DNA from 2 places in the Blautia sp. HCN-1074 genome. Region 1 is predicted to be linked to the other one. Evidence: riboswitches for the same ligand, from Rfam matches in the RefSeq annotation. Region 1 holds a riboswitch; the other holds the start of a gene.
The links. Region 1 has a riboswitch for ZMP and ZTP ahead of WKT11_RS08340 (IMP cyclohydrolase). Riboswitches for the same ligand answer to the same signal wherever they lie in the genome.
Positions count from the first base shown of each region.

Region 2: another riboswitch for ZMP and ZTP. It lies ahead of WKT11_RS14230 (formate--tetrahydrofolate ligase); the one in region 1 lies ahead of WKT11_RS08340 (IMP cyclohydrolase).

Region 1 covers NZ_JBBKBP010000007.1:114,026-123,261, forward strand. Annotated here, with positions in the region: gene WKT11_RS08315 (fibronectin type III domain-containing protein) at 1-423, shown strand, start outside; gene WKT11_RS08320 (Ig-like domain-containing protein) at 446-2,800, shown strand; gene WKT11_RS08325 (DUF6106 family protein) at 3,005-3,508, shown strand; gene guaB (IMP dehydrogenase) at 3,618-5,075, shown strand; gene WKT11_RS08335 (peptidoglycan recognition protein family protein) at 5,285-6,193, shown strand; ZMP/ZTP riboswitch at 6,427-6,507, shown strand; gene WKT11_RS08340 (IMP cyclohydrolase) at 6,567-7,280, shown strand; gene WKT11_RS08345 (phosphoribosylaminoimidazolecarboxamide formyltransferase) at 7,410-8,594, shown strand; tRNA gene WKT11_RS08350 (tRNA-Gly) at 8,990-9,062, opposite strand.
Region 2 covers NZ_JBBKBP010000018.1:68,377-77,612, forward strand. Annotated here, with positions in the region: gene WKT11_RS14225 (aspartate ammonia-lyase) at 1-669, shown strand, start outside; gene WKT11_RS14230 (formate--tetrahydrofolate ligase) at 802-2,487, opposite strand; ZMP/ZTP riboswitch at 2,656-2,741, opposite strand; gene WKT11_RS14235 (DUF1700 domain-containing protein) at 3,169-3,630, shown strand; gene WKT11_RS14240 (isopeptide-forming domain-containing fimbrial protein) at 4,130-8,860, shown strand; gene srtB (class B sortase) at 8,857-9,236, shown strand, end outside.

The DNA of each region.
Region 1 (9,236 bases):
TACGGCACAGTGAATCTTGAGTATTTTGTTTTTGACATGAACAATGACTCAATTCCGGAATTGATCGTAGGCTCTGACTGCCCTTGGGAGGAAGGAGATAAGACCTATACCCGGAAAATCTGTCAGCTTTATACTTGTGAGAAGACCGGTTCAGGTTATAAATCAAAGCGAATGAGCGGTTATTTCTGGGACCCGCAGATGTCGGAAAAACATGATTATTTATATGAGAATTATTACTGGTATGCTAAATCTGTGAATTTTAAATATCGATGGTTTATAGATAAAGAGGATAACATACTTAAGCATTACAGTGAACCTCTGAACTATAAAGTGGGAAGTAAAGAATTGATTGATTTTGATTCCAGAAATAAGAAACCTTCATGGACAAAGATTACAGATACCAGTGCACTTTCAGGACTGTAAACAGCGAAAGGAGGCAGTCATAATGAGAAAAAAGAATAGAAACCTGTTTTTGTTAGTAATGATGATGGCGGTTATCTGGCTTGGCGCAGGGAATATATCCGCTTCTACGACGATACCGACAGATGTTGAAACCGCTTCTTCGAATTGTACGCTTCTTGGAGTAAAAGGTGAATATATCACGCAGATTCCACAGGCGTTAAAAAGAATTAATGAGATTCGTAAAGAAGCCTGCCAGGAGGGGGTGCTTAACCCCCGGACAGGCAGTCCACTGAAACCCTCGGATTATGTACCAATCAAATGGTCTTCTGATCTTGAATATATTGCAAGAATCCGTGCGGCGGAGTCAGGAATCACAATGGCACACGAAAGAACAAATGGCAGGGACTGCTTTGAAATAAAAAGTCTTAATCGTGTAGAGAGCTCTGGTGAAGTTCTTGCATGGAACTGGGGAAAAACCATGACAGATGGAATTGAACAGTGGTATGGCGAGAAATCAGACTGGGTAAATCAGACTCCGAATAGAGTTACAGGTCATTATACAGCGATGATCAATCCTTCCAACAGATATATAGGACTTGGAACTTTTTATTCAGAAGATACGGTGTATCCAAATACAACGGCAGGAGAGTTTTCCTCTCAGACAGGACTGGATGAGACTCAGGGAACAGCGGTAAAAGACTGCGTGCAGATTCTTGAATTCACAGATTCTTATTGCAGTAATGAGTACAGAATCACTGGTGATCTTTCTGCGCAGGCAGATAAAACTTCACAGCTGAGAATGACAACAGATATTTCATTCAACGGTACAACTATCAAAAATCTGCAGGTGATGGATCAGATCACATGGAGCTCTTCTGATGATAGTATCGCATCGGTAGACAGTAACGGTGCAGTGACAGTTCACACCTGTGGAAAAGTAACGATTACCGCAAGCGACAGTGCAGGACATAAAGTAGAGACTACACTGGAAGGAAAACATAATTGGGATAATGGAAAAGTTACAAAAAAGGCAACTGCATCTACCAAAGGAGAGAAGGTATATACTTGCCAGAATTGTCATTTAACCAGAACGGAAGAAATTCCTCCACTTACAACAGATACGCCTGGCAAACCGGCATTGGACAAGATTTCTGCCCTTTCTTATAATAAGATCCAGATCAGCTGGAAAAAATCCCTGAATGTATCCAGGTATGTCATTTATTACAGAAAGACAGGAACTGCCAAATGGACACAGCTTGCTACAGTGAAATCTGGTGTAACGAAATATGTCCATACATCTTCTAAGAAATATCCAATCATAGTAGGACAGAAATATGATTATACAGTGAAAGCGTATAATCAGGTTTCAGGAAAATACAGTACCTATGACACAAAAGGCTTAACTGTAAAAACAGTTCCTGAAACTCCACAGCTGGTAAAAGCTGTAGTTAATTCTGATAATACAGTCACTGTCAGCTGGAAAAAAGCAGGGGGCTGTAATGCCTATAGAATTTTCCGCAAAACGACTATGAGCAATTGGATACAGATTGGATCTGTAAAAGCATCTGCGTTAAGTTTTACAGATAAGAATCCGGTCGCTGATATGAAGAATACTTATACAGTAAAAGCTTATTACAGCAAAACCAAAACTGCCGGAAGATATGATGAACAGGGAGTAAGTGTAAATCTGAGTAAAACAGAAAGACCGGTCACACCGACACCTGCACAGCCGGCAGTCCCGACACCGATTCCGATTCCGCCGGGAGTACATCCGACACTGATGACAGATATAACCTTAAGTCGACGTTCTATCACCATGACATCTAAAGGAGATAGGGTATTTCTTGATTCTATGGTTCTGCCGTTCAGAGCTTATTATAAAATGCTTGGATGGGTAAGCAGTGATCCGTCTGTAGTATCGGTAGATGGATATGATTATCTGGCTTCTTCAAGTACAATGCTTACGGCTGTGGGAAATGGAACAGCAGTAGTTACAGCTTATGCGCTGGATGGTTCCGGACTGACTGCTCAGTGTAAAGTAATCGTAGATTATAAAGATGACAATGGAACTTCAGAACTGCCTTCTATTCCGGATGATCAGAATACTCAGGTAATCAAAGTGAAATCGATCAAATTAAGCCAGACATCCGTAACAATCACAGACAAGAAGAAGCATTATGTTATAGAAGCAACCTACAGTCCATCCAATGCCACAGTAAAGGGATGCAGATGGACCACGAGTGATAAGTCTGTTGTACTGGTAAACAGTGGATGGGCAACGGAATTCAGTAAACATTACCTCACACCTGTGGGAAATGGAACTGCGGTAATTACAGCTCATGCGCTGGATGGTTCGGGTGTGGTTGCAAAATGTGTGGTAACAGTAAATATGAAATAAGTGTACCTGCTCAATGCTTCACAGCTACGGGTCAAAATCCATGGAATATCATCTTTTGTGATGAGATTTTCTAAACTGACAAAATCTGGGGGACTGCCGCATAGACGGCAGTCCCTTTTTGTGCTATAATACCTATTAAATCATCCGGGTTGCTGAAAATTTGATTCAGACTACCGGAAAAACAGAAGAAAAGGAGCAAAGAAGATGAGTGACCTGTATTCAGAATTATTGGTAAAACGGGAACACACAATCAAAGACAGCTTTGTAAAGTATGGCCTGATTGTGTTGACAGCAATCGCAGTAATTGCCGGACTGATTATCACTCCATTAATATGGATCGTAGCTGTAGCACTTGGAATTGCATGTTATTTCGTAATTCCTAAAACAGACGTAGAATACGAATATCTGTTTATCAACGGCGATTTCGACATCGATATGGTAATGGCGAAAACAAAAAGAAAGAGAGTAAAGAGTTTCAAATTATCAGAGGCAGATCTGGCTGCACCGTTAAATTCCCACAGAATGGACTATTATAACGGAAACCAGAAGATGAAAGTACTGGATTTTTCATCAGGAAATTCAGAGCATAAACGCTTCGGAATCATCACAAGACTGGACGGAGAATTATGCAAGATCATCCTTGAGCCAGACGAGAAACTTGCACAGGCTATGAAAAATTCAGCACCGAGCAAAGTTTTTTTGGATTGACATAGAAACTGATTTTTGTTACACTTGTTGAAAATAAAAGGGCCAGTTAATGGTTCCTTTTTATATTACAATAGTAATTCAATTTCATATACGCAAGGGAGGAAATGCAATGGGTACTATCATTGGTGAAGGTATTACTTTTGATGACGTTCTGTTAGTTCCAGCATATTCAAAGGTAATTCCGAATCAGGTAGACGTTACAACGTACTTAACAAAGAAGGTTAAACTGAACATTCCTATGATGAGTGCAGGAATGGATACAGTAACCGAGCATCGTATGGCAATCGCCATGGCGAGACAGGGTGGTATTGGTATTATCCACAAGAATATGTCCATTGAAGCTCAGGCTGAAGAGGTAGATAAGGTAAAACGTTCCGAGAACGGTGTTATCACAGATCCTTTCTATTTATCTCCTGAACATACACTCAAGGACGCAGATGAGTTAATGGCGAAGTTCCGTATCTCCGGTGTGCCGATCACAGAAGGCAGAAAACTGGTAGGAATCATTACCAACCGTGATCTGAAATTTGAGACAGATTTCGATAAGAAGATCAAAGAGTGCATGACTTCAGAGGGACTGATCACAGCCAAAGAAGGAATCACACTGGAAGAAGCCAAGAAGATTCTGGCGAAATCCCGTAAAGAGAAATTACCCATTGTAGATGATGACTTTAATTTAAAAGGTTTAATTACTATTAAAGATATTGAGAAACAGATTAAATATCCTCTGGCAGCAAAAGATGATCAGGGACGTCTTCTCTGCGGTGCAGCAGTAGGAATTACAGCTAACGTACTTGCACGTGTAGATGCACTTGTAAAAGCATCTGTAGACGTAATCGTAATCGACTCCGCTCATGGACATTCAGAGAACATACTTAAGGCTGTCCGTGAGATCAAAGATGCATATCCGGATCTGCAGGTAATCGCAGGTAACGTTGCAACAGGCGCTGCAACAAAGGCGCTGATTGAGGCTGGCGTTGATGCAGTTAAAGTTGGTATTGGACCTGGATCTATCTGTACAACACGTGTCGTTGCAGGTATTGGTGTTCCACAGATCACTGCTGTTATGGATTGCTACGAAGTGGCAAAAGAATACGGAATCCCGATTATCGCAGACGGTGGTATTAAATATTCTGGAGATATCACAAAGGCTATCGCAGCCGGTGCGAATGTCTGCATGATGGGAAGCATGTTCGCAGGATGCGATGAGAGCCCGGGAACATTCGAACTGTATCAGGGTAGAAAATACAAAGTATACCGTGGTATGGGATCTATTGCAGCTATGGAGAACGGAAGTAAAGACCGTTACTTCCAGGAGAATGCGAAGAAACTTGTTCCGGAAGGTGTCGAAGGACGTGTTGCTTACAAGGGACATGTTGAGGATACTGTATTCCAGCTTATGGGTGGTCTCCGTTCCGGTATGGGATACTGTGGTGCTGAGAATATCGAAAAACTTAAGACAACAGGCAGATTTATCAAGATTTCTGCTGCATCTCTTAAGGAATCTCATCCACATGATATTCATATCACAAAAGAGGCTCCAAACTACAGCGTAGATGATAAATAATAAAGATTTACAATAATAAATGCCCCGGTTGGCTGCTGGTGGAAGGAAAGCAAATACCTTCCGGCATATGCTGACAGGGGTGTTTTTTGTATCAAGAAATCAACTTGTCGGCACACTAGAAGATAAAAAAAGTCTCCATATATGACGGAGAGAAATTATATCGCTAAGGCGGTTATTGCAGGTATAGAATCCTGTAAGAGAAGGTAAAAATGCAAAAACAGATAAACAAAACTAAGAAATCAAGTAAAAAAGGCACGAAAACTGCGGCGAAGTCAGGGAGCGCAAAGAAGACGGGGAGAAAAGCAGGAACTTCAAAAAATGCAAAATCAGCCACACTCTATGAGGCGAAAAAAACGACTGTCAGAAAGAAAAGGGGAAAGAGCAGCAGAATAAAACAGAGAAATCAGCGAGTGTTTATAGCTGTCCTGTTAATTATTATCGTGCTTTTAGCTGGATGGATCGTGCTGAATCGTGCCGGAGAAAATGGATGGAGTATTGGGGATTTTTTACATAATTCGGATGACATGGTTTCTGATACAGAACAATCAGAAACATCCTCAGGAGACGATTCATCCGGTGGACCAGAGCAGTGGCAGAAAGAGGGAGCACCTTATATTGATGTGGAACTGCTCACACCAAATGAGTATTCCAGACCACAGATTCCTATCGAAAGTGTAAACTATATTGCAATTCATTACACTGCAAATCCAGGAGCAACAGCTATTGCAAACAGGAATTATTTTGAGAATCTGGCAAATACCCATGATACGAAGGTAAGCAGCCATTTTGTGGTGGGACTGGACGGAGAGGTGGTGCAGTGTATCCCTACTTCTGAAATGTCTTATGCGACGAATTCGCGCAATGTAGATACAATCTCAATCGAATGCTGCCATCCGGATGAAACGGGGCAATTCAATGATTCAACATATGATTCTGTAGTGAAACTGACAGCATGGTTATGCGTGCGGTTTGGGCTCACATCCGAAAATGTGATCCGCCACTATGATGTTACCGGAAAGGACTGCCCGAAATATTATGTGGAAAATCCGGATGCATGGCTTCAGATGAAAGCTAATATTGCAGCGCAGATCAATGTAGATTATGGATTGCAAGGATAATGACAGTAACGCAACAAAAATTTATTCCCAATTGACTATAGTAATAGAAACTTGGCTTGTATGTTTTGAAATTTTTTTATATATGTCAGAGCATCAAGTGGTCAATATACTTATGGGGATAGTAATGGGTGAACAATAATAATCACACAGAAAATAAGTACCGCACAAAAAAATTTGCCTTGAAATCCGCAAAAAAGTATTGTACTATAATAGCAACGTGTGAATTTTCACAACAGTACCTGCATGACTGGCGGAAGTAGGATTACCTACAGGGAGTGCAGTGTGTATATGAGCCGACCGCCTGGGCAGCCTGGAGAGAAAGGGTTTCCCAGGCTTTTTTTGACCTTATTTTTAATGAAAAGGAGAAAAAATTATGGAAATGTTATCACTGGAAAAAGAACTGAAAGAGAATTCCTATCCGGGAAGAGGAATCGTAATCGGACGTTCTGCAGACGGTAAGAAAGCAGTGACAGCTTATTTCATCATGGGCAGAAGCGAGAACAGCAGAAACAGAGTATTTGTAGAAGATGGAGAAGGAATCCGCACACAGGCATTTGATCCATCCAAACTTACAGATCCGAGTCTGATCATTTATGCACCTGTACGTGTACTGGGAAACAAAACAATCGTGACAAACGGAGATCAGACAGATACTGTTTATGAGGGAATGGATCATCAGCTTACTTTTGAACAGTCCTTAAGAAGCAGAGAATTTGAGCCAGACGGACCAAACTATACACCTCGTATTTCCGGAGTTATGCATGTAGAGAATGGAAAATTCAGTTATGCAATGTCAATCCTCAAGAGCAACAACGGAAATCCGGACGCATGCAACCGTTATACATTTGCATATGAGAATGCGATTGCCGGTGAGGGACATTTTATTCATACTTATAAATGCGATGGAAATCCACTTCCAAGCTTCGAGGGAGAGCCAAAACTGGTAGCGGTTCCGAATGATATGGATGAATTTGCAAACCTTCTCTGGAACAGCCTGAATGAAGATAATAAGGTATCTCTGTTTGTGAGATATATTGATATTGAGACTGGAAAGTACGAAAGCAAGATCATTAATAAGAATAAATAATAGTCACTTACTGAGTACAGATAGTGCTCATAGATTATTGTGGGCATAAGACGATGCTTTCGCAGTTAGAAATTATTTACAGAAATTAATTTTAAAATACTTATTTGGTTCATACGGAGGATTTATATAATGAAAGAATTCGAATTAAAATATGGCTGTAACCCGAATCAGAAACCTGCAAAAATTTATATGGCAGACGGATCCGAGCTTCCGGTAAAGATCCTTTCCGGAAGACCGGGATATATCAATTTCCTAGATGCATTCAACGGCTGGCAGTTGGTATCCAATCTGAAGAAAGCGACAGGACTTCCTGCAGCTACATCTTTTAAACATGTATCTCCTGCAGGTGCTGCTGTAGGACTTCCTCTTACAGAGACTCTGGCAAAGATTTACTGGGTAAATGATATGGACTGGAAGAATTTTTCGCCATTAGCATGCGCTTATGCAAGAGCCCGCGGTGCTGATAGAATGTCCTCTTTTGGTGATTTTATTTCTCTTTCTGATGTGTGTGATAAAGATACAGCACTTCTGATCAAGAGAGAGGTATCCGATGGTGTGATCGCACCTGGATACACAGAAGAAGCTCTGGAGATTCTGAAACAGAAGAAAAAAGGAAACTATAATGTAATCCAGATCGATGAGAACTTTGTACCGGCTCCTCTGGAACACAAAGAAGTATTTGGTGTAACTTTCGAGCAGGGACGTCAGGAACTTGTGATTGATGATGCAATGCTTTCCAATATTGTGACAGAGAATAAAGAGCTTACAGAAGAAGCAAAACGTGATATGAAGATTTCCCTGATCATTCTGAAATATACACAGTCCAATTCCGTATGTTTCGTAAAAGATGGACAGGCAATCGGTGTAGGAGCAGGACAGCAGTCACGTGTACATTGTACAAGACTTGCAGGCCAGAAGGCGGACAACTGGTACCTTCGCCAGTGCCCGAAAGTGCTGAATCTGCCATTTAAAGATACAATTTCACGTGCGGAACGTGACAATGCCATTGATGTTTATATCGGTGATGAATATATGGATGTACTTGCTGACGGTATGTGGGAGAAAACTTTCACAGAGAAACCGGAAGTATTTACAAAGGAAGAGAAACGTGCATGGCTGGATCAGATGACTGATGTTACACTTGGATCTGATGCATTCTTCCCATTCAGTGATAATATTGAGCGTGCTCATAAGAGTGGCGTGAAGTATATTGCTGAGCCGGGTGGATCTGTGCGTGATGACGCTGTGATCGAGACTTGTAATAAATATGGAATGGTGATGAGCTTTACTGGTATCAGATTGTTCCATCACTAAGGTGCTGGTACTGGTATGGGGACGCGCAGGACATTATATGTTTTTGTCCGCGGTTTCGGAGCCTAAGAAAAACTAAGCGCCAGGAAATCTGCTAAAAACATGTAAAAAAATTTCAAACTCGCCGCAAATGCGGCTCAGACAGTGAAATTTTTTTACATAACGCAGATTTCCTGGCGCTAACTTTTTCTAAGACTCCTGCAAATGCGGGCAAAAACATATAATGTCCTGCGCTGGTTATGAGCAAGTAGCGAAGCGGATTGCGAATATACGCTTGCCCCAGGGATGTTAATCAAGGACATTGGCTATAGATGTTATTGGCGGATATGGGATTGCTATAATTATGGAAAGTCATAGAAGGGGACGAAAAAAGCATCAGCTCTAGCTGATGCTCTGAGAGCGATAGACGGGGCTCGAACCCGCGGTCTCGACCTTGGCAAGGTCGCGCGTTACCAACTACGCCACTATCGCATTTATTAAATTGTTTGCTAGGATATTTTCCTCAGCGACAAGATATATATTACTATAAAAAATATTATTTGTCAAATACTTTTTATTGATTTTGAGAATATTTTTTGAAAAAAGTTATGGCTGCTTCATATCGGGGAATAAAATTTGAATATTTCGTGAAGTCTTGGATGGGAA
Region 2 (9,236 bases), on a different contig from region 1:
GAAATATCAGGAATGGACTTTATACAGGCTTTTGATCTGATTGATTCCACTCAGAATCTGGATCCATTTGTAGCTGTTTCCGGCGCTGTGAAAGCATGTGCGGTAACTCTTTCCAAAATGTCAAATGATCTCCGCCTTATGTCTTCTGGTCCTCGTACCGGATTTGGAGAGATCAATCTTCCGGCAAAACAGAATGGCTCCTCTATAATGCCGGGTAAAGTCAATCCGGTTATTCCTGAAGTAGTTAATCAGGTGGCTTTTAATATTATTGGTAATGATGTTACGATTACCATGGCTGCAGAAGCTGGTCAGCTGGAATTAAATGCATTTGAGCCGATTATTTTCTATTGTATGTTCCAGTCTATCGATACTCTTGGCTATGCAGTTCAGACACTGGTAGATAATTGTATTGTAGGGATTACAGCAAATGAAGAAAGATGCCGTTATCTGGTAGAAAACAGTGTAGGTATTATCACTGCGATCAGTCCTCATCTTGGATATCAGAAGGCTGCAGATATTGCAAAAAAGGCAATTAAGACAGGCGAATCTGTAAGAAGTCTGATTCTGCAAGAAAAGCTTATGGACGAGGATGAACTCAATCGTATTCTTGATCCGATCCATATGACGGAACCTGGTATTTCTGGAAAAGATTATCTTATAAAAAAATAAAGAAAAAAACAGGCGGGAAAATCTTCCCGCCTGTAAAATCGTCTGGACACATATCATATATAAATATGATTTTTATATTTTTGAATTATTCGATTGAATACGGATGATTTTATCCGTTTGATTTCAACTGGATTAGAACAGACCTGTGATCTTACCTGTTTCGTCTACGTCGATTCTCTCAGCAGCCGGAACTTTAGGAAGACCTGGCATTGTCATGATCTCACCTGTAAGAGCTACGATGAATCCTGCACCAGCGGAAATCTTCAGGTTACGTACTGTAACTTCGAAGTCTGTAGGAGCACCCAGTTTAGTCTGGTCATCTGTTAAGCTATACTGTGTCTTAGCTACACAGATCGGGCAGTTGCCGAAGCCAAGAGCTTCTAACTGTTTAGCCTGTTTCTGAGCGTTAGCTGTCAGAACTACTTTCTTACCTCCATAAACTTTCTGAACGATCTGGTTCAGCTTGTCTTCGATAGAACCTTCCAGTTCATATGCATAGGAGAAGTCGTTTGGTTCTTCTACAAGACGGATAACTTCTTCTGCAAGTTTGATTCCGCCTTCGCCGCCTTTTGCCCATACTTCAGAAAGAGCAACGTTAACACCCAGTTCTTTACATTTAGCTTCTACAAAGTCAAGCTCTGCTTTTGTATCTGTAGGGAATGCGTTGATAGCAACAACACATGGAAGTTTGTATACGTTTTTGATGTTGGAAACGTGTTTTAACAGGTTCGGGATACCTTTTTCAAGAGCTTCCAGGTTTTCATTGTTGAGGTCAGCTTTTGCAACGCCACCGTTGTATTTCAGGGCACGTACAGTAGCTACGATTACAACTGCGCTTGGTTTTAAGCCAGCCATACGGCATTTGATATCAAGGAATTTCTCAGCACCAAGGTCAGCACCGAAACCAGCTTCTGTGATTGCATAATCAGCAAGCTTCATAGCCATCTTTGTAGCTGTTACAGAGTTACATCCATGAGCGATGTTTGCGAATGGTCCGCCATGTACGATTGCAGGAACGTGTTCCAGAGTCTGTACAAGGTTTGGTTTCAGAGCATCTTTTAACAGAGCTGTCATAGCGCCTTCTGCGTGAAGGTCACCTGCTGTTACAGGTTTCTGCTCGGAAACTTTTCCGTATGTATATCCGATGATGATCTTGGATAATCTTTCTTTCAGGTCTTTGATGTCGCTTGCAAGACAGAGAACTGCCATGATTTCAGATGCAACTGTGATGTCGTATCCATCTTCACGAGGCATACCGTTTGTCTTTCCGCCAAGACCATCTACTACGTTACGAAGCTGACGGTCGTTCATATCTACACATCTTCTCCATGTGATCTTACGTGGGTCAATGTTTAATGCATTGCCCTGGAAGATGTGGTTGTCGATCATGGCTGCAAGTAAGTTGTTAGCTGCGCCGATTGCATGGAAGTCACCTGTGAAGTGAAGGTTGATGTCTTCCATCGGAACAACCTGTGCGTATCCGCCGCCTGCTGCACCGCCTTTAACACCGAATACCGGTCCTAAAGATGGCTCACGAAGAGCTACCATAACGCTCTTGCCGAGTCTCTGCATACCATCTGCAAGACCTACAGTAGTAGTAGTTTTACCTTCACCTGCAGGAGTTGGGTTGATTGCTGTAACAAGGATTAATTTTCCATCTTTCTTGTCGCTTTCTTTCAGAAGATTGTAATCAATTTTTGCTTTATATTTTCCGTACTGTTCCAGATATTTGTCATCAATACCTGCCTTCTCTGCAATCTGAGTGATTGGAAGCATTTCGCATTCCTGTGCAATTTCGATGTCTGATTTGAATCCCATAATGTTTTTCTCCTTTCGTCTCCGCATAACATGAAAAACTTATGTTACTGTTCTGACCAGTAACTTGTTTCATTAAAGGAAGTGTCGGACAGACTGTCTGTTTTACAGGTAAAAACAACTGTTAAGCTGTTTTTACGGGATAAAAAAAGGCCAGTATCTGAAATCTTCAAATACTGCCCAGACGGTCGGCTTCCACAAACCTCCGACTCCCCGTGGTTTGTATTCCACATTTTCCGTCAGTACTCGAAGGTTCCTTTAATTGATGAATACAATATAGCATTTTGAGAAAAAAATGTCAAGAAAATTTTTCTGAATCGTCAAAAAAAATTGAAAATCTGGATATGAATTGTGCAATTTTGATAATAAATAATGAGAGAAAAGCAGATTGCTGAAAGAGATTTTCATCTGCGTGACTCTGAAATGTTAAAAAAAAGACAAGAAAAGATTAAATCTGGGAAAAATAAAGGATTTTGAAACAGGAGTTCAGAAGTGAAAAAATATAAGAGAATCAAGCAAGTCCCCTGCTTCAATTGCGAAGAGCAATGAGTTTATAAGTATTTCATAAAAATTTTATGATTATATTAGTTGTCATCCACTGAAAGTATGGTAGAATAAATACACGGTATCACCTGATGTGGGTGATCGATCATATCGATATCATTGATAAACGGAGATGCAGATATGGATAGAAAAGAATTTTTGGACATCCTCAGAGGACAGCTTGCCGGAAATATGCAGGAAGGCAAGGCTGCGGCACATGTAAGATATTATGAAGATTATATACAGTCTCAGGTACGTGGCGGACGCCCGGAGAGAGAAGTTCTTGAAGAACTGGGAGATCCGCGTCTGATAGCCAAAACACTGATTGACACAGATGATGGAAGTGCACAGGAAGATTATGGAGAATATTCTTCGTATGGAAGCAGCTATGGAAGTAAAATGGATCCGCCTCCGCAGCCGGAGAAGAAATGGAAGAAGGTATTAGATCTTTCTACCTGGCATGGCAAGGCAATCGTTATTGTAGCCGCGGCTGTTGCTATTATTCTCCTTGTGCTGTTAATTGGAGCAGTTCTTCCATTCTTTATTATTCTGGCAATTATTCTTTATTTTCTTTCCTGGTTAAAGAAACGTAATAACCAGTAAAAATGTCGCTTATCACAGAGACAGCAATATTTTTCAAAAAAAGTCGGTACAGGGCTCTGATAAAGATGCCTTGTACTGATCTCTCATATTTCCAATACTTAATCGAATCAAAGAAATCCCCTGTTTTAACCGAATCAAGTAAGTCCCCTGTTTCAATTGCGAATATCTGATTGTTTAAATCGAGTCTATAACAAGAAGATAATTTATCTGACTGACTTTAAAGAAAAATTGTAACTGTTCAGTACCTTCACAGTTACGAGTCAAAATCCATTAAAAATCGCCTTCGGCGATGGGATTTTGACTTGTATGTCTCGGGATAGTAGACTGCTGAATAGTTACGAAAAATTCACATATAAAATTTCTGAAAACTTATTAAATCACGTAGTTGATTTCTATTCTCTAATCCTGCCAGGTGCAGGGAAAAATCCCACATTCATTCAAATCAGGGGCGAAATATTTTGTCCCGGCGTCATTTTTTATTTTGGAAAGGAGACAGAAAATGAAACGTAATTTAAAACTGAGAGAACGCCTGGGAGCTTTGCTGCTTGCATTGCTTTTTATCGTACAGGCAGTTCTGGGGCTTTTACCTGCCTGCGTAACACAGGCGGCTTCATTGTCCATAGAAACCTGGGACAATGATAAGACGGTAGACTATAGTTATCGCTTTGATATGAAATTTCAGCCCGGAATTACCACGTATGAATCCTTTGGGTGTGATAACCTGGACAGAGAGGCTTTTTCGGACAATGGGAAAAGCGAACGTGATACGGAATGTGTCAGAGTGTATCCGGATTATAAGGCTGGAAGTGCGGGAATGCGTTATAACAATGTAGGTAAAGATGGAAACGGAAATATTGTAGATGTCCGTCTTATCCTTATGGGAGTAGAGAATGCCGAACGACGTTATGAACTGAATACTGTGGAAACGATTGTTCAGAATAAAGAAGGGGCTACTTTTGCGTGGAAAGATAATGAATCCTATCCGCTGGTCGGATTTTCCAAAAACAGCATTGGCGTATTTATTTATTCTGTAGGGTACGCGAAAGTTAAGTTCCAGTTTCTTAAGCATGGAACGGATGAGGCTTTGCCAATCAGTGGACATGGAACAATCCGTGATATTGATGCAGGGCAAGGCGTAAGAATTCCTGCGGATTGCGGACTGGACAGTGCGTATGTTCTGAAAGAGAATGATTATCTGACAGTAGAAGGAAATACGGTAACCTCTCCGATTGGTGCCATAGAACCGGATGATCCGAGAGGCTGGCTGAATCTTTTTTACAATACAGATAATTTTACAGTAGAATTCTGTCATCAGCTTAGACTGGACAAGTGGGATAAGACCCGAGAAGATGGAATTAAGAAGGCGGGATCTCAGGAGAAATGGGCAGAAAACATAAGAAATAAATATCTGGATCCGTCAGGAAACACTTATTGTCCGACCTTTAAAGGACAGAAATATTGCAAGGCATATGCATATTTCGATTTTACGTCTTATTGTTTTGGCAATGTTGAGATGAAAAAAGCCCCGGAGAAACGTGTCGGAGAGAGTAATTGCAGTTGGGAACAGGCGAGTGTGGCAACAAAAGATCAGCCTTTTACTGTCAGACAGGGACAGGAATTCCAGTATATGATTCAGGCAGAAGTAACACCAAATAAACTGAAATCATTTGTAGTGGAGGATGTACTTGAGGATTGCCTTTCTATCGAAGATACTTCTAAAGTGAGCATTACAAATGATATAGGACAGGTAGTAACGGATCAGTTTGATATTAATATTGAGGGACAGAAGATAACCTGCAGTGCGAAACCGGAAAGTCTTCAGGAGGAGACTTTTACAGATAATCAGAATTATACATTTACTCTGAAAGTACGTCGGAAACCAGAATCAGAAATAAATATTTCAAAATACCTTGCAGAGGATGGATATACGATCCTTATCCCGAATCATGCTTCTATGAGCTATGAACGTACAAATGGAAGCGGAGATACCATGGATACAGAAACAGTGTGGGTAAAGAGTGTGATTTCTCCGGAACTTGAAGTAGTCAAGAATACATCCCAATATGAATGGAAGACAGGAGACACCGTAGACTATGAAGTTTCAGTTTCTCAGACAAAGCCGGATGTACGCGCGGTCAATGTAGTCATTACGGATGAAATTCCGGCATGTCTGCAGCTCCTGGAAGGACAGTATACAGTGAAGACAAGTGACGGCGCAGAAAGCTGTACGCTCACCAGACAGGGTGACAATGGCTGGAAAGCAGAATGCCCGTCTTTAAGATATGGAGAGATGATTACCATTCGCTTTAAATGCCAGGCGCTGGAGGATTCCAATGGTCAGGAGTGGGAAAATATTGTTGCTGCGACAGCAGATAATCTGCTTAATCCTGAAACCGGAGAACAGGAATCCCGCAAGGACATGGCAGAGGTATGGATGAACAGTCCGCATCTGGAGATTGATAAAACAGCAGACAGGTATGAATGGCAGGCGGGAGAGCAGATTGCTTACCGGATCGTGGTAAATAATGTGACTGCCGGAACCATTGCAAAAGATGTGAACATTACAGATATCGGTCTGCCACAGGGACTGATTCTTGCTGATGGGGCTCAAAGTGTGGAAGTGCTGGGCGTTCAGCAGCAGATAAATTATCCTGTACCGGATAAGAAGACCGGACAGGCATATGAAGCAAGAACTGTGGAATCCCGTATGGATGCAGATGCAAATGGTTTTGCTTTTTATTGTTCATATCTGCCATACAGTCAGCCAGTTACGATTATTTTCCATTGTGTTGCACAAGAAGATGCTAATGGCCATGAAAGTGTAAATGCCGCAACGGCAAAAGCCTCCAACGCTGAAGAGAAATCAGATGATGCCGAAGTTTATGTAAATTCCGGAGAATTCTGGATTGAGAAAAATGCAGATCATTATGAATGGCAGGTAGGAGAGCTGGTACAGTATAATGTAGTGGTCGAAAATAAAAAAGAAGGCACAGTAGCCAGAAAGGTGACTATCTGGGATACAGAGATGCCGGCAGGACTTGCACTGGAATCAGCAGATAATGTATCTGTCAGTGGCATTCCACAGAGCATTACACAGCATGTTGCGGGAACACCGGATATTCCAAACCAGCTGAACCCGGAATTTTATAATGAGACATCAGAGAAACCGGTCAGCTATGAATTTGTTCAGGAAGGAGCCGGATGGAGAATGAATATTTCAGATCTTCCTGCAAATGTTCCGGTTATGATTTCTTTCCTCTGTACAGTTACTGAAGATGCAAACGGTGCAGAGAGTATTAATGTTGCAAATGTACAGGCACAGAATGCACCGGCAGCACAGGATGATGCGGAGGTATATGTAAATACGGCGGTACTTTCTATTGATAAAAGTTTCCAGAATCCGTATCTGGCCGTTGGTGACGGACGTGCAGAAAATGAATTCCGTATTGGAGAACAGGTAAATTATCAGGTTACAGTAAACAATCTTCAGAAAGGATCGATTGCACGAAATCTTGTGATTAGTGATCTTTCTCTGCCTGAAGGACTGGCGCTGGATGAAGAAGAGGGAGCTGTTACGGTAACTGGTGTACCGGCAGCTATCCAGAATCCGGTAGCAGGAACTGATGATGCCGGAAATGAACTTAATCCGGAAAATTACAAAGAAACTGTGGAAAAACCTGTAAATTGCCAGGTTACACGTCAGGGAACCGGCTGGATAGTGACAATTTCAGATCTTCCATACCAGACACCTGTTACTGTTAATTTCCGTTGTACTGCAAAGGAAAGTGTGAACGGACAGGAAATCGTAAACACAGCACAGGCATATGCAGATAATGCACAGGCAGTAAAAGATACTTCAAAGATCTGGGTAAATTCACCTGTATTAAAAGTAGAGAAAATAACTGACAAACCATTCTATAAATATGGAGATATCATTACATACCGTATTGCGCTGACACAGGAACAGACTGGCTGCGTAGCGCGTAATGTTACGTTGCATGATGTGATCGACACACAGGGAGTCCGCCTTTTAAAGGATTCTGTGGTTCTGATGGATGAGAATGGAAATGTGACAGATGCAGATGTGCAGATCAATGATGATAATACATTCCTGCTATCAACGGGAAAAGCATTGATCAAAGATGCGAGATACAGTATTTGTGATAATGACAGAGGCGGACTTTTTGAGCAGGTAATGTATAACCCGCTGGACTGCCGGCAGCAGAAAACTATGATTGTGGAATATCAGGCAGCAGTAATTGATGCCGCATTAGCAGGACAGAAAGTACATAATACTGCAGTTGCGGACAGCAATGAAAAAATACCGGCAACAGGTGAAGCGGAAACAGAGGTACATAGTCCTGTTCTGGAGATTGTCAAAGAATCAGATAAGAAAGAATATGTATCTGGTGAAAAAGGATATTATAAGCTGACAGTAAGACAGCTGCGTGAGGATGTTACGGATCAGAATATTGTTATTGAAGATGCGTTGGAAACAAAGGGCGCAACAATTGTAAAAGACAGTATTTTTGTAAAGAAAAACGGCGTAGAGCTGAAAGATATTAAGACAGAGGTAACGGAAACGGGATTTGTAATCAATACAGGTGCGACATTGTCGGATATGGATAAGATTGAAGTCTGCTATGAAGTTGTATTTGAGACAGAGAGTGCAGAGGCTGAAAAAGTTGTAAATACAGCGAAGGCAAGAGGTGATATCTCACCGGAAACCTCTGCACAGCAGGAAGTATATGTAAAAACAGCACCGAAACCGACTGAAACACCAAAGCCGACTGAGACACCGAAACCGACTGAAACGCCGAAACCGACTGAGACACCAAAACCGACTGAACCACCAAAACCAACAAAAGTGCCAGAACCGACAGACATACCGAAAGCTACACCAACACCATCTGCGCCGGGAACCTGTCCGAAGTTGACTCCGACTCCGACAAAGACACCGTCATCGGCTTATAATAATGGTAATAACAGTGGAAGTAGCAATGGAAATACCGGAAGCAGCAGTTATGGAAACTCAGGAGGATATTCCAGCGGATATGGAAGTTATCAGGGTGGTTCTATGGCAGGAAGTTCTAAGACTGGAGACACCAGACCGTTTAAGGTAATGACACTTGTCGGACTTCTTGGCCTTGGCTTGCTGGCTGGAGGCGTAATGATTTACAGAAAAACGATTTCCGGTAAAAAAAGTTTTAAAGGTACCGGACGGAAATGAGAAAGCTTAAAACGTTTGCGATAAGCATGATCATAGCGGCAATCGGACTTCTCGTATATTGTGGGGGATTCTATATAAAAAGCTATGAACAAAACCTTCGTGCCAGACAGAGCTATGAAGAAATAGCACGTATGGCCGGTTATCAGGATAAGGACAAAAAACCTTTTCAAAATGAGAAAAAGACGAAGCTGAATTGTTTAACAGAAACGAATAAGAATGTTTACAAAAAGAAAAAAAGAAAATCTTCGGACAATTTAAAACACAGTGATCGCGCAGATAAAATCAGGGAATCCTTCGGGATTTCCTGGGAAAATTTAAGAAAGATTAATTCTGAGGTGGCAGCCTGGATTACCATTCCCGGAGCTGATATTTCTTA